Linked DNA regions of Acidicapsa acidisoli. Each later gene encodes a partner of the first gene's protein in a complex. Links are inferred from orthologs where the notes say so. Each region holds a gene or a part of one and is shown on either strand. Other genes may lie near its edges.

Region 1 (6,496 bases):
TCGCGCAAAGTCTCCGCCACCCGATTCCGGTGGTACACACGCGATCTTGGCTCGGCCATGGCAATCCCTCCGTTTCCTCTTCAGGTAAACCCCATAGGATACCAGAGGTCGCGGGGCTCATCCTTCGAGGAAGTCCCACCATGAGTCGGAGATCTCCGCGCCCAGTTCCCGGATCATTCTCGCCGCGGCCCGCTCAACCTCTTCCACCTGACCGCGCAGATAATCCCGCGAACCAGAGATCGCCGCGACCCCAACCGTTGCGCTCTGCCAGGTAACGGCCTCATCCAATTCGGCAACGGAGACATTGAATCCCTGGCGAAGCTGGTCCTTCAGCGACCGCACTACCTGCCGTCGATCCTTGAGCGAGTGGGCGTGTTCGATGCGAATTTCAAGCGTGAGTTGGGCTACGGGCATTGTCTTTTGAATATCAGCGCTAGGAGAATTTTGCCAGTTGCTCCGCGCTTGGCGGGGCGGTAAAGAGGCTGACGACAATCAGCGCGGCGACGGCGGCAATCAGCGCCGGAAAGATCGCATCGCGCTGCGCAATCACCTGCGGGAAGACATCTTTGACGCCGGGAACATCCCATGCCAGTGTGACCACGGTTCCGGTGCCGATGGCTGCGACCGCGCTCCAGGCGGTCACGCGCTTTGAATAAAACGCCGCGAGAACCACCGGCGTCAGTGCTGCCGAATAAATCGTGTACGCGTACAGCATTTTCTGCAGAATGCTCTGAGCGTAGATGGCCTGATAGAGCGCCCAGCAGCCAAGAACCACGACCGCCAACCGTGAGATGATCAGCACCCGCTTGTGAGACGCGTCCGGCGCGATATAGCGCACAAAGACGTCGTTGACCAGATTTGTGGCCGGAGAAAACAGGTAATTCGAAGCAGTGGAGATCACCTTGGCAAACACCGCCGAGAGCAGCAACGCGCCCATGAATGCAGGCAGCCCGTGACGCGCCGTGTAGGGGATGATTTCGTAGGGCTGCTTTGCTACCTCGCCAGTCTGGTAAAGCGCCGAACCGAAGACCGCGATAGCCACGATCAAAGTCTCCAGCAGAACAGTGCCGAGAATCCAGCCTATGACCGAAATCCGCGCGTCCTTCTCGGATTTCGCCGAGAAGAACTTCTGATACATTACCTGATTGCCCAGCATCAGCAGCATCGTCGGAACAAGAAATTCCATCGCCCGCAAGAAGGTCAGATTTCCGAGTATCTGAAAATGTGTCTCCGGCAGCGTCGCATGAAGACCGGTCCATCCACCGGCCTTCACAAACAGCATTGGTGCGGAGATGATGCAGATCACTGTGACCAGCGAACCGATAGCCACATCCATATACGCCACCGACGACATGCCGGCCAGGGCCGTCGACACGATGACGAAGACGGCGATGATGTAGGTGCCCAGCTCGGGCGAGACGGTCTCGGGAAAGATCAGGTGCAGTACGTTGCCGCCGCCTTTGAACTGGTAGCTGGTGATGCCTACGTAGGCAAAGAGAATGGCGATCGTGCCCAGAACCCGCGCCGTCTGGTTGTAGCGTGCCTCCAGCAGATCCGGCAAGGTGAATTGCGCGAACTTTCGTGCGCGCGGCGCGATGAAGTAGATGAGCAACAGGCCCAGCCAGCCGCCGCCAGCCTGCCAGAGCGCGGCAAATCCGTTCCGGTACGCATTTTCCGCACCGGCAAAGAGCGACCCCGCACCGATCCACGACGTGAGCAGCGTGAGCACCAGCACCGTAGCCGGCAGCGACCGCCCGGCAACCAGATAATCCGCCTTGGTCTTGACCAGCGAGGCACGAAACAGCGAAACGCCCATGAGCGCGGCAGCTATGACAACAAGCAGAATGACGTAAAGCGACGACATGGGCAGGCGTTTCCTTCGCAGACTCGAATTAAAGCGAGTGTAACGGATGGGGCTCGGAAAAAGCCTCGGAGCCGGTCAGAGCAGGGACTGAATCCGGCTCCGGGCGACATTAAGCGCAATGCCCCTTAGAACCACCAGCTTCGATCTGCCCGTCTGGCCATACGCAACGATCACAGCGGAGCGCGCAACGCTGAATATTTCCGCCAGAAAATCGACAAGCGCCTCATTCGCTCGTCCCTCAATGGGTGGCGCCTGGAGCGCGATTTTCAGCCGCGAATCGGCGCCTTCGCCGTGGATGCCAGCAATTGCCGTGCGTTTCGCTCCCGGCTGAACGCGAATCGCAAGCGAGCAGCCATCCGGATGATCTCGCAGAAAGCTCGTCGCCGTATCATCGCTCATTTCGGATAGCCGGGCCGCATCCCGAAAAGCGCCGTTCCAACGCGGATGCGGGTCGCGCCCTCGGCGATGGCCAGCGAAAAATCTCCGCTCATGCCCATCGACAGCACCGGCAGATTGAGCCGTGGATGCTCCACCGCGAAACGGTCCCGCAGCAGCTTCAGCGCACGGAAACAGCCGCGAGTCTCGTCTTCCGGCACATCCAGCGGAGCGATGGTCATCAAACCTTGCGCCTCCAGATTGTGCAGCGACGGCAGCTTTTCCAACAGTTCCGCCAGCTCGGTCGAATCTGGGGCAAGACCAGCCTTCGATTCCTCATGACTGAGCTTGATCTCCAGCAGCACCGGCAGCCGCTTGCCGATTCGCCCAGCGGCTTCATCGAGCCGTTCCGCAAGTCGCAGCGAATCCACCGAATCGACGGCGTCGAAGACCTCAACAGCCTTCGCTGCCTTATTCGATTGCAAATGCCCGATCAGATGCGCCCGCATCCGGCCGCGAACACCGGCCGCGGCTAACTCGACAGACTTGGCCGCAAACTCCTGTACACGGTTTTCGCCAAAGACGCGCAAGCGGAGCTCAACGGCTGCAACGAGCGCTTCCGCAGGATGATTCTTGGAGACAGCCACTAGTTCCACCTCGGAACGAGCGCGATTGGCCGCACGGCACGAGCTTGCAATCAGGTCTTCGAGCCGTTCGAGATTGCGCGCAAGATCTTCCCGGATCACCGTCTGCCGTTCTGTTTGCTCGCTCATGTCCCCCGCTCCCGATGCAACAACCCATGGCCACCGTCCGTCATCCTAGCTGATATGTGGACAGTAATATTGCTCATTCTCTCGAATATCTGCATGACAATCGCCTGGTACGGACACCTGAAATACCGCCAGGATGCACTTTGGAAAGTGATCCTCGTAAGCTGGGGCATCGCCTTCTTTGAATATTGCCTGCAAGTCCCGGCCAATCGGATCGGATCGGAACGCTTCAGCCCGGTGCAACTCAAGGTAATGCAGGAGATCATCACCCTCTGCGTCTTCGCCGTCTTCACCATGCTCTACTTCGGAACCCAGCTCCGATGGAACCACGCCGCGGCGGGGCTTTGCCTGGTCGCCGCGGCGTTCTTCGTCTTCAAGCCATGGTAAGCAACGTTCTACTGAGGAGTGGCCGACGCCAGCCCTCAGTGTCCGTGCTCTTCTAGGAACTTCTCCGCTTCGAGCGCAGCCATGCAGCCCGTCCCGGCTGCAGTGATGGCCTGGCGATAGCGCCGGTCCTGCACGTCGCCGCAAGCGAAGACTCCTGCGACTTTGGTCAGCACGTTGTCTTTCGTGCGGATGTATCCCTCGTCGTCCAGGTCAATCTGGCCGTGGAACATCTTGGCATTGGGCTCATGACCGATGCCGAGAAAGAACCCTGTCACCGGCAGGACTGACTTTTCGCCGGTCTTGACATTGCGGATGTGCAGCCCGCAGACCGACTTCTCCTCGACGCCGAGCACTTCGTCGACGACCGTGTCGGTCAGGATCTGGATCTTGGGATGAGCAATGACCCGCTCCATCATCACCTTCGAAGCGCGGAAGCTTTCGCGGCGGTGCAGCAGGTAAACCTTGGTCGCGAACCGGGTCAGAAACAGCGACTCTTCCATCGCGGTATCGCCGCCGCCGACGACAGCAATCTCCTGGCCGTTGAAGAAGAATCCGTCGCAGGTGGCGCAGCTTGAGACGCCGTGGCCGATCAAGGCCTGCTCACTCGGCAGCCCCAGCCAGCGCGCGCTGGCGCCGGAGGCAATGATCAGGGTACGAGCGCCGTACTCTCCGTTCGACGTCTTCAGCCGGAACGGGTGCACGTTCAAATCAACCGAAACCAGGTGGCTCGTCTTGAACTCAGCGCCAAATCGCGCCGCCTGTTTCTTCATGTTTTCAATCAGTTCCGGCCCTTGAATGCCATCTGGCCATCCCGGAAAATTCTCGACCAGGGTGGTAATGGAAAGCTGGCCGCCCGGTTCGTGACCTTCCAGCACCAGCGGCTTGAGGTTGGCACGTGCGGTGTAAATAGCGGCAGTGAGGCCTGCGCAGCCGGAACCCAGAATGACGGTATCGCGAATTTCCTGCATTGTGATCTTTCCCCAGCGATTTATGTGGACTTGGTAATTGTAGTGGAGTACCCGGAACAATCCCCGACTTCCAGCCGCACCGCATCGCTTCTCTTCTGGAGATAAGATGAAGCTTATGGCGAATCTGACTCTGATCTACGGTCTCCGCCTCCTGCCCGAGGGCGAAGTCGCTCAGGTGCAGGACGCAACCCTCAAACTAGCCAATGGCCAAGAAGCGCATGTCACGATGCACGTACTCGAAGGCTCCCGAGAAGAAATCGAGGGCCAGCTGCGCATGAGCATCGACGCCTTCTTCGACTTCTATCCGGAGATTTAAGCAGGCCCAGAGCCGTCGGCGAAGTCCTCGACGGCCCTCTGCGAATTACCGAAAACGTCGTTTTGCGGGCGGTTGATTGGCGAGCTTACCTCAGTCGCCGTTGTAGCTGTCGAAGGTACGCTATCGAGCCAGCAGTCCATAACAGGTTGAAGAAAGTTCCTATGGCACGCGGAAATACCGGCCCACCGTTCATCCAACCGAAGACCAAACATGCAAGCATGAGAGCTATAAAACTCCTTACAAACCAGATTCGACGGACTACGCGTCGTCGCTCCCGGATTTTTAGCTCGCCTATCACCGAAGACTATTGTAGTGTGGCCGATCAGAAACGAACATCTCGTAAAGTCTCATTTTAGGTCGCTTCAAGGAGGCAACTTAAATTCGTCAACAAAATCTGCGAATTACCGAAAACGGCGTCTTCAAGAGAGCTCACCTCTGCCCGTAGCCCGTAAAAACGTAATCTTTTGATTTCACTGCCGTGTGGCACGCGAATCCGCACTTGGCATCGTTCCCCTGCGGCGGCTTGTCTTTCAAGTTGGCGGCCCTGAACGCATTGGACGCCGCGTCATACTCGAATGCGCCGTAACCCCATCCGCCGCTGTCCGCGAACCGCTTGCTGTCCTTCAGCATGAGATCAACGTCATGCTGGGTGCCTGGCACTGTCGGCGCACCGGGTTCCTCGACATTCACTTTCGCGATCCAATGGACCTTCACCATCTTGGCGCCATCGGGAAAGGGCTTGCCGTTACCGGGAATACCCGCCTTGTAGGCGTTGATCATCGCCGGATTGCCGAGGATCGCGGCGAGTGTATTGCCGTTATGACTGATGGCGATCACCGGCCAGCTTTCGTATCCCTTGAACTCGGAGAACGCGACGCCATTCAGTACTTTGAGGGCGTACTTGTCCTGCGCAGGAATGGCGGCTTGTGCCTGTGACGGGACTGCTGTGGAAGCGGAGGCGGAGTCGAGCCGGGGAAGGCTGTGGATGAAGCGTGCAAGCTTCCAGGTGTCGTTCTCGGAAATGCTCGACCGCCAGGCAGGCATGCCTGTGAGGCGAACTCCGTTCTGTATGATCCAAAACAGTTCCGCGTCGCTCCAGTGCTGCACGTGGGCCGAGGTGAGATCCATGGCAGGCGGGGCCATGCTGTGCCCGAGACTCGTATCTCCGCGCCCGTCGGGAGCGTGACATTGGGCGCACGACCCGAGAAACACTTCCTGCCCCTGGCTCACGACCTCGCCCGTCTCAGGCAGGGGGTTATTTTTCTTTCCTGCCTCCAATGGAATGGCAACGTCTTTAGCTGCATTGGCCAGGTTGCTTTCCTCCTGGGAAGGATGTTTGTCCGCTGTGCAACCTGTAAGCAAAGCGCCCAGCATTGCAATGATTACTCCAAGCCTCAGATTCTGTTCTAGCGCCACACGGCAATCATTTCCGCGCCACCTGCCAATCCACGGCAGGCCTGTAGATTCCCTGAGAAGTTCAGGCATCGTGTGTTCTCCTCCGCAAAGAGAGCCTTCCAAACCCGATGTGACGTGCGTCTGGAACACTTGCAATTAAGCCGGAGGCAAGGGAGTAAAACAATTGGACGATGGTATCGACCGGTACCTTCGTATCAAGTGCGCGGGAGGGATGTCAGGGGCGGAGTGAACGTGGTCCGCCAACGGCATCCGTTCCTGTTAGAAAACCCTCACAGTAGCTCGCCCTTTTCGGATGTTCTCGTGTTCATCCAGCATTGGCCGTTGAAGTTCCGTTGAAGTTCCACTGTCTTCTTCGGTGGAGGCCTTTGCTCGAATGTTCCCGCGACTTTTTCCCTCCCCT
Region 2 (6,488 bases), on another replicon or contig:
AACTCGAATCGCCGTTCCGTTGGCCGCCAGATCGAATGGTATCTGCGCCTGGGTAAGAACCTGCGCCATCTGCCGCGAATCCTCCGGATCGAGACCGGCATACAGCGTTCGCCAATCCGTTCGAGTGCCGTACCAGGCCATACCAGAGATCGTTGCCAGGATGAGGGCTGCTCCGATCAAAGCCCAATTGCGCTGCCGAGGCGGCAACAGCGCCCATTGCGCTGCACCTTTGCTCCAGTAATCCCCGAAGACTCCGAGCGCACCCTGCGCTCCGACCGGCTCTGGAATCCCCGGAGTCGGCGATTTCTTATCTAACTGTGCTCCAGCTGCCATGGCTCCCCATCAATCCGACTTGAACGGCTAGAACTGCATTCCCATGACCTGCTGGTAGGCCGCCAGCGCCTTGTTGCGCACCGAGAGCACCAGCTCAAAACCCATCCCTGCCTTTTGCGATGCAATCATCGCCTCGTGCACATCCACGCCCTTGCCCGTCATCAGGCCTTCGATTGCCGTCTTCGCCTGCTTCTCAAGCTGCTCCACCTGCCCCATGGCGTCGGTGAAAACGTCGGCAAAGGGAGCCGGAGCGCCCGCAACAGCGCCGTGTAAATCCGTAATGCCGGGCGCGAATGCCACACCGTTCGCCGGACCGGCCTCGAGCGGTGCACCGAAGAGAGAAACTGGAGTCTGCGTCACTGGCAACATGCATCTGCCTTTCTGGTTTGCGATTCGGCAGCCGGCTTCACTTGGAGATATCCAAGGCCGAACTGATCATCGATTTCTCGGCCTGCACTGCCGAAGCATTCAGGCCGTAGGCCCGCGTCGCTCCCATCAGGTCGACCATCTCGGTAAGCGGGTTGATATCCGGATAAGAGACATATCCCTCAGCGTCCGCGTCTGGGTGGCTGGGATCGTAGCGCTTCAGCGGAGGCGCCGTATCCTGCACAACCGCTGCAATGTGTACTCCCGGTGCGATATTGCCGCCAGCGAGCGACCCCGTAGGCAACCCGGGCGCAAATCCGGAAAAGGGACCCTGGCCCGGAGCAGCCATCGACGCATCAAGCTGATTGGCAAACTCCGGGTCGCCTCTGCCAGCCGCAAAGACCACGTGCTGGCGGTGATAGGGCGTGCCCGCAGAAGTCCGTGTCGTTTCCGCGTTGGCCATGTTGGCCGCCACCACTTCGGCGCGCATTCGCTCCGCCTGCATCGCCGATCCGGATTGATCGATCATTCCAAAGAGATTCACTCGTCGGCTCCCGTTCCCGCGTTTCTATTTCGCGTCCGCGTGGATCGCGTCCATGATCCCGTTGTACTGCCCCTTGAGCAGCGCCACTCCGGCCTTGAACCGCAACTGCGCCTCGGCCAGATTCAAGCCCTCCCGGTCCATCGAGACGTTGTTTCCATCCGGCCGCACAATCAGGCCATCCTCGGCGATCAACTGCGGCTCAGGAAGCGCCTCGTCCGAGTCGATAGCATTCATCGCCTGCCGCATCTCGCCCTCAAAGTCCATCCCTACAGCGCGATAGCCGGGAGTATCGATATTTGCCATATTGGCGGACGTCAACTGGATCTGACGGGTATTGAGGTCCAGATACCTGGCAATTTTGTCGCTTAAATCCGTAGCTATCTGCATACTCTCCTGACTTCCTCTGCGCTTTCGGAACTCGCTGGCAGAGTTGCATTCGCTCAACCACGCGAACCAGACACAGCCTAGAAACTTCTAATGCAATTCCCGGAACTGCATCACAGCACAAACAAAGCTTCTTCAATTCACCGGGACCAAGCCAAAATCAATCTCATCCCGAGAAATCACTGGCTCGTCTCCAGCCAGAATCGCGGCTCGCTCCAACACATGCTCCAACTCCCGCACGTTTCCTGGCCATGGGTGACCGGAGAGCTTTGACATGGCGCCGGGATCGATCCGCTTCACGGGCGACTTACGCCCCATCCTCTCCAGGAAATGACCCACGAGTTGCGGCAGATCTTCCATGTGTTCCGACAGAGCCGGAGTCCGAATCAGAAAAACAGCCAGCCGGTAATACAAGTCGGCGCGAAACAGCCCCTTCTGCGCTAATTCCGCCATAGGCTGGTGGGTCGCGGCAACAATTCGCACATCTACCTTGACCCTCTCGTTATCCCCAATCCGCTGCAACTCGCCGCTCTCGAAGAACCGCAGGAGCTTCGATTGCAGCGCCAGCGGAATCTCACCGATCTCATCCAGAAACAGCGTTCCGCCGTCGGCCGACTCAATCCTCCCGATTCGCCCCTGTACCGCGCCGGTAAATGCACCCCGAGTGTGACCGAAAAGCTCCGCCTCAAGGAGTGCCTCGGGAATAGCCGCGCAATTGATGGCAACAAATGGTTTACGGCTTCGGGTCGAAAGGCGGTGCAGCGCCTCGGCTACCAGTTCTTTTCCCGTCCCGGTCGGCCCCTCAATCAACACTGGAGTCGACCTGGCGGCAACCAAACGGATGCGGCGGCTCACATCCAGCATGACCGCGCTGGATCCGATCAGCTCCGGAATAGGTTCCGTCTGGGCCTCGCGGCGGGCAACAATCATTGCGGGCACTCCACCTCCGGCAAGAGAAACGGGAATTCCGGCTCCTTGCTGAGGCGACTGAGCCAGCCGAGTCAGATCGGTCGATTTGTCATTGCTGCTCTGCCTGGACGGGCTCTCCGAAGCCGACATACATACAGGATTTCTGAGCCCAGAGTCGAACGCTTGAGGGCGTTGTTGTCCACGGGCAAGAAAGAGTTGCGCGATGGAATCACTTCTTTCCTCCAATTCGGGCGCTGCCTGCCAGGACGCCGTGTCACTCTCCAGGCTCCGCAGTGCGTACAGTAACTCCTGGCGGTGAGGACTGCGAGTGCCCTCTTGAAATGGTGTGCCGTCGGTCATCATCACGTCGACAAGCGGGTTTTCGCGATGAAACTCCGATAGAAACTCGTTCACTTCCAGATCGGCCAGCCACGGATCGATGACCATCGCATCCAGTTGCGGCATCGCCGTTTTGGCAGCCAGCCAGGCTTCCGCGCCGCCGGGAGCTTCCAGAACCTGCCAGCGCAGGCCAGACAAACATTCGCGCAGCCGTGCGCGAAGGCTCGCATCGGCACTCGCAATCAGGACAGTCTTTGTTCGCGACCGGGTCGACACCAGCGGAGCGGTCGGTGCAACGATCGAATTTGCGGACGAAATGACACTGTGCAACATGCGCTGCTCTCCTTGGATAGCGTTATGTAACTAAGAGTTGAGAATCGCTCTCTGAGTTCACTGCTTCAGGCGATCGGGACCGGACTGGATTCAGAACTGTTCAGCGGATCAGGATGCGCTATCGGAACCGTGCCCGCCAATGCGTTCCGGCTGTTTTGGGCTGCAAGCAAAGCCTGCACCGAAACCTGCATCTCCGTCTCGGTTGGCACCACATACCCCTGCCCGCGAACAGTGCGCAACAGGAAGCCCGGGGGAGGATCTTTCAGCTTGCGGCGCAAGTAGTTGATGTACACGTCGACGATGTTGGTCGTCTGGGCCGGCTCCATATCCCACACCGCATCCAGTAGTTCGACCCGGGAGACACACTGGCCTCGATTCAGCATCAGGTGCTCCAGCAGCGCGAACTCTTTGTTGGTCAGAGCGATTACCTGATTCCCCCGCCTTGCTGTATGCTCCAGCCGGTCTAGTTCAAGGTCTCCTGCTCGGAGAATCAATCTCGCCTCCCGTTTCCGCCGGACAAGTGCCCTGCACCGTGCGCGCAGTTCGTGCAGGCTGAACGGCTTCACCATCAGGTCGTCTGCGCCCAGATCAAGACACCGAATGCGCGTTTCCACTTCCTGCCGGCCGGTCAGGATCAAGATCGGCAGCTGAGGGTCGATAGCTCGCATTTCGGCAAGCGCCTGCTCCCCGTCCAGCACCGGCAGATTCAAATCCAGAATCGTCAAATCCGGGAGTTCGTCCCGAAATGCCCCCAGAGCCTCGACGCCGTCATAAGCACAACGCACCCGGTGACCGTCTGCTTCCATGCCTCGCCTCAAGAACATCGCCAGCGCCTGGTCGTCTTCGACTATCAGCAACTTCATGAACTCGCTCCCGGAGGTCAGACGCCATGTATTTTTGCTGGCGGCAACTGCCTCACCTCCACACTGCCCTGTGAGCCGAAGGTGCCTCAATGGAATTCCATTAGGAGAATCTGGAGAGTTCCGGGATTGGGAGAAGTTGAAAGGCATTCCCAAAAATGCTTCCAAATGGAACACTTCTGAGGGGAAGATCATTGGAATCCTCCCACCGCGCCCGACAGCCTTCACAATCTGTTGGGGAAGGTAGAGCGAAAATAGTTCTGGCTATTTCGCTTTTCATTCGCTAGAATGCGCCCATGGCTGTTACACGCAGACAAAAAGAGGTTCTCGACTTCCTGGAATCGTTCGTCAACCGCAATGGCTACTCGCCTTCCTTTGAAGAGATCGCGCGAGGATTGGATCTGAAGTCGCTTGCCACTGTTCACAAGCACATCACCAACCTCGAAAAGAAGGGGCTGCTGGACCGGGTTCACAATCGGAGCCGTTCCATCGACGTTGTGCCTGTCGGCACGCGCACCCGGACCAGCGAGCGCTTGCCCCTGATGGGTAGAATTGCCGCCGGTCTTCCGGTCGAGGCGGCCGAGAACACCGAGAGCATCTCCTTGCATGATGTGGTGGGAAACAAGGATGTCTTCGCACTTGAGGTGCGGGGTGATTCGATGCGTGACGAGCACATCATCAGCGGCGACTACGTCCTCGTCGAACGCACCCGCACCGCCCGTCAAGGCGAGATTGTGGTCGCCCTGGTGCGCGGGTCGGAAACCACCTTAAAACGCTTTTATCTGGAAGGCGGCCAAGTACGCCTGCAACCGGCGAATCTAGAAATGGACCCCATCTTCGTCCCTGCCGCGCAGGTCGCAATTCAGGGACGAGTCCTTGGAGTCATCCGCCGCTATCGCTGACTTATGGCTGTCTTAGAGACAAAAAAGCGGCCAGGCATTAAAGCCGCCGGCCGCTTTTTGATGTCTTAATTCACGCTGGCAGGAGACAATGCCAGAACGCGATTGACCTTTTCTTCGATCACTTCCCGGGGCACATACCCGACAATCTGATCTGCAACCTTACCACCCTTGAAGATCAGCAATGCCGGAATTCCGCGGATTCCATAACGCGAAGGCGTAGCGCCATTCTTGTCGACATCCACCTTGACTACCTTCAGTTTACCGGCATACGCCGTCGCTAAATCGTCAACGATCGGGGCGATTGCCTTACAGGGGCCGCACCAAACCGCCCAAAAGTCTACCAGGACAGGCTGCTCCGATTGCAGCACTTCCTGATCGAACGTTGCATCACTCACTTCAAACACTGCGTTTCCGGCCATGATTCTCCTCGCGGTCTTGACAGTCAAGATTGCCACTCTCTGTCAGTCTAACCGCACCTGCCAGTTTATGAGATGCAATTGATCGCCGGAAGTCGCAAAGGCAACGGTCTAGGGCTAAAAACCCAGAGCCCAAACTGCACCAAGCCCAAAATGAACCTGAATATAAAAGCGCCCGGACTCCATCAAGGAATCTCGGGCGCTAGAGCAGCCCTCCCCCAGAACTGCCCACACGGTGAATCTAGGTTTTCTTCCGATCAAAAGCAAGAAATCTTAGGTAACACTGAAGGTAATCACCATCGGGGGATGTATTACTTGCTAACTACCATGGAATAAGCGGTTCAGCGGCGATAACTCCTTGCCTCTCCCTTATCTTTCCGCCGGTTCTAATTCATTGATGGAATTCAAGTTTCTTGTCACACCTCTTCGCTCAAACCGGACCGCCAGGATCTCCGCTTCCGCCTGTCCGGAAATAGCATCCCGAACCGCCTCGCAGGCGCCCGCGACCCATTCGTCTCCGGAAAGTACGAGCAAGACCGATGGTCCCGCGCCGCTCAAGGCTGCGCCCAGAATTCCCTCGCTCCCGGCTAGCGGAAGCAGAAGCGGCAGCAGCGGACAGATCTCCGATCGATATGGCTGGTGAATCCGGTCGGCCATCGCCGGACGCAGCAGGTCCCCGCGTCCCTGCGCAAAGGCGAGTCCCAGAAGAGCCGCCGCCTGAATATTTGCGACCGCATCGGCGCGCGAATACCTCTCCGGGAGCACGGCCCGCGCTTTGCTGGTGGCCAGCGGCGCCGTGGGCATCACAACCATCGCTCGCCAATCAGCGGGAGGCTCGACCCGCGCCGAGTGAATCACCCCACCTTCATAAGCGGCGACAACCATCCCTCCCAGCCAGCACGCGGCCGCGTTGTCCGGATGCCCTTCCAGCGCACACGCCTCTGACAGAATCCGCTCGCTGCTCCAGTTCAACCCGCCAAAATGCGAGGCAAGCGCAATCGCCGCCAGCCGTCCAGCCGCGGAAGAACCGCAGCCCATGCCCAACGGAATCTGATTCTCCATCCGCAGGGCCAGCGGAACCACGTCCCGCCCTTCCCGCGCC

The links.
Region 2: the proteins of trxB (region 1) and trxA are in contact, whole or in part, in a crystal structure (PDB 1F6M), measured with the Escherichia coli proteins. The link is inferred for Acidicapsa acidisoli from one-to-one orthologs.

Annotation. Positions count from the first base shown.
Region 1 is NZ_JAGSYI010000001.1:2,224,009-2,230,504, reverse strand. What follows is about bases 2,399-5,182. They hold trxB (thioredoxin-disulfide reductase), read right to left. Parts: upstream 4,365-5,182; coding sequence 3,432-4,364; downstream 2,399-3,431. Other genes in these bases: OHL23_RS08945 (cytochrome P460 family protein), read right to left, coding at 5,110-5,182; OHL23_RS08950 (allantoinase), read left to right, coding at 4,471-4,680; OHL23_RS08960 (DMT family protein), read left to right, coding at 3,067-3,396; OHL23_RS08965 (YggS family pyridoxal phosphate-dependent enzyme), read right to left, coding at 2,399-3,012. In the rest of the region: 30S ribosome-binding factor RbfA, read right to left, coding at 1-59; OHL23_RS08980 (DUF503 domain-containing protein), read right to left, coding at 118-414; OHL23_RS08975 (sodium:solute symporter family protein), read right to left, coding at 434-1,864; OHL23_RS08970 (DUF167 domain-containing protein), read right to left, coding at 1,940-2,263; more of OHL23_RS08965, read right to left, coding at 2,260-2,398; more of OHL23_RS08945, read right to left, coding at 5,183-6,165; OHL23_RS08940 (IPT/TIG domain-containing protein), read left to right, coding at 6,470-6,496.
Region 2 is NZ_JAGSYI010000002.1:521,239-527,726, forward strand. Bases 3,713-6,488 are described here. They hold trxA (thioredoxin), read right to left. Parts: upstream 5,390-6,488; coding sequence 5,036-5,389; downstream 3,713-5,035. Other genes in these bases: OHL23_RS12205 (response regulator transcription factor), read right to left, coding at 3,713-4,071; lexA (transcriptional repressor LexA), read left to right, coding at 4,365-4,970; thrB (homoserine kinase), read right to left, coding at 5,756-6,488. Outside these bases: flagellar basal-body MS-ring/collar protein FliF, read right to left, coding at 1-333; flagellar hook-basal body complex protein FliE, read right to left, coding at 361-702; flagellar basal body rod protein FlgC, read right to left, coding at 740-1,243; flagellar basal body rod protein FlgB, read right to left, coding at 1,268-1,630; OHL23_RS12200 (sigma-54-dependent transcriptional regulator), read right to left, coding at 1,763-3,208; more of OHL23_RS12205, read right to left, coding at 3,274-3,712. UniProt on the Escherichia coli protein: Participates in various redox reactions through the reversible oxidation of its active center dithiol to a disulfide and catalyzes dithiol-disulfide exchange reactions.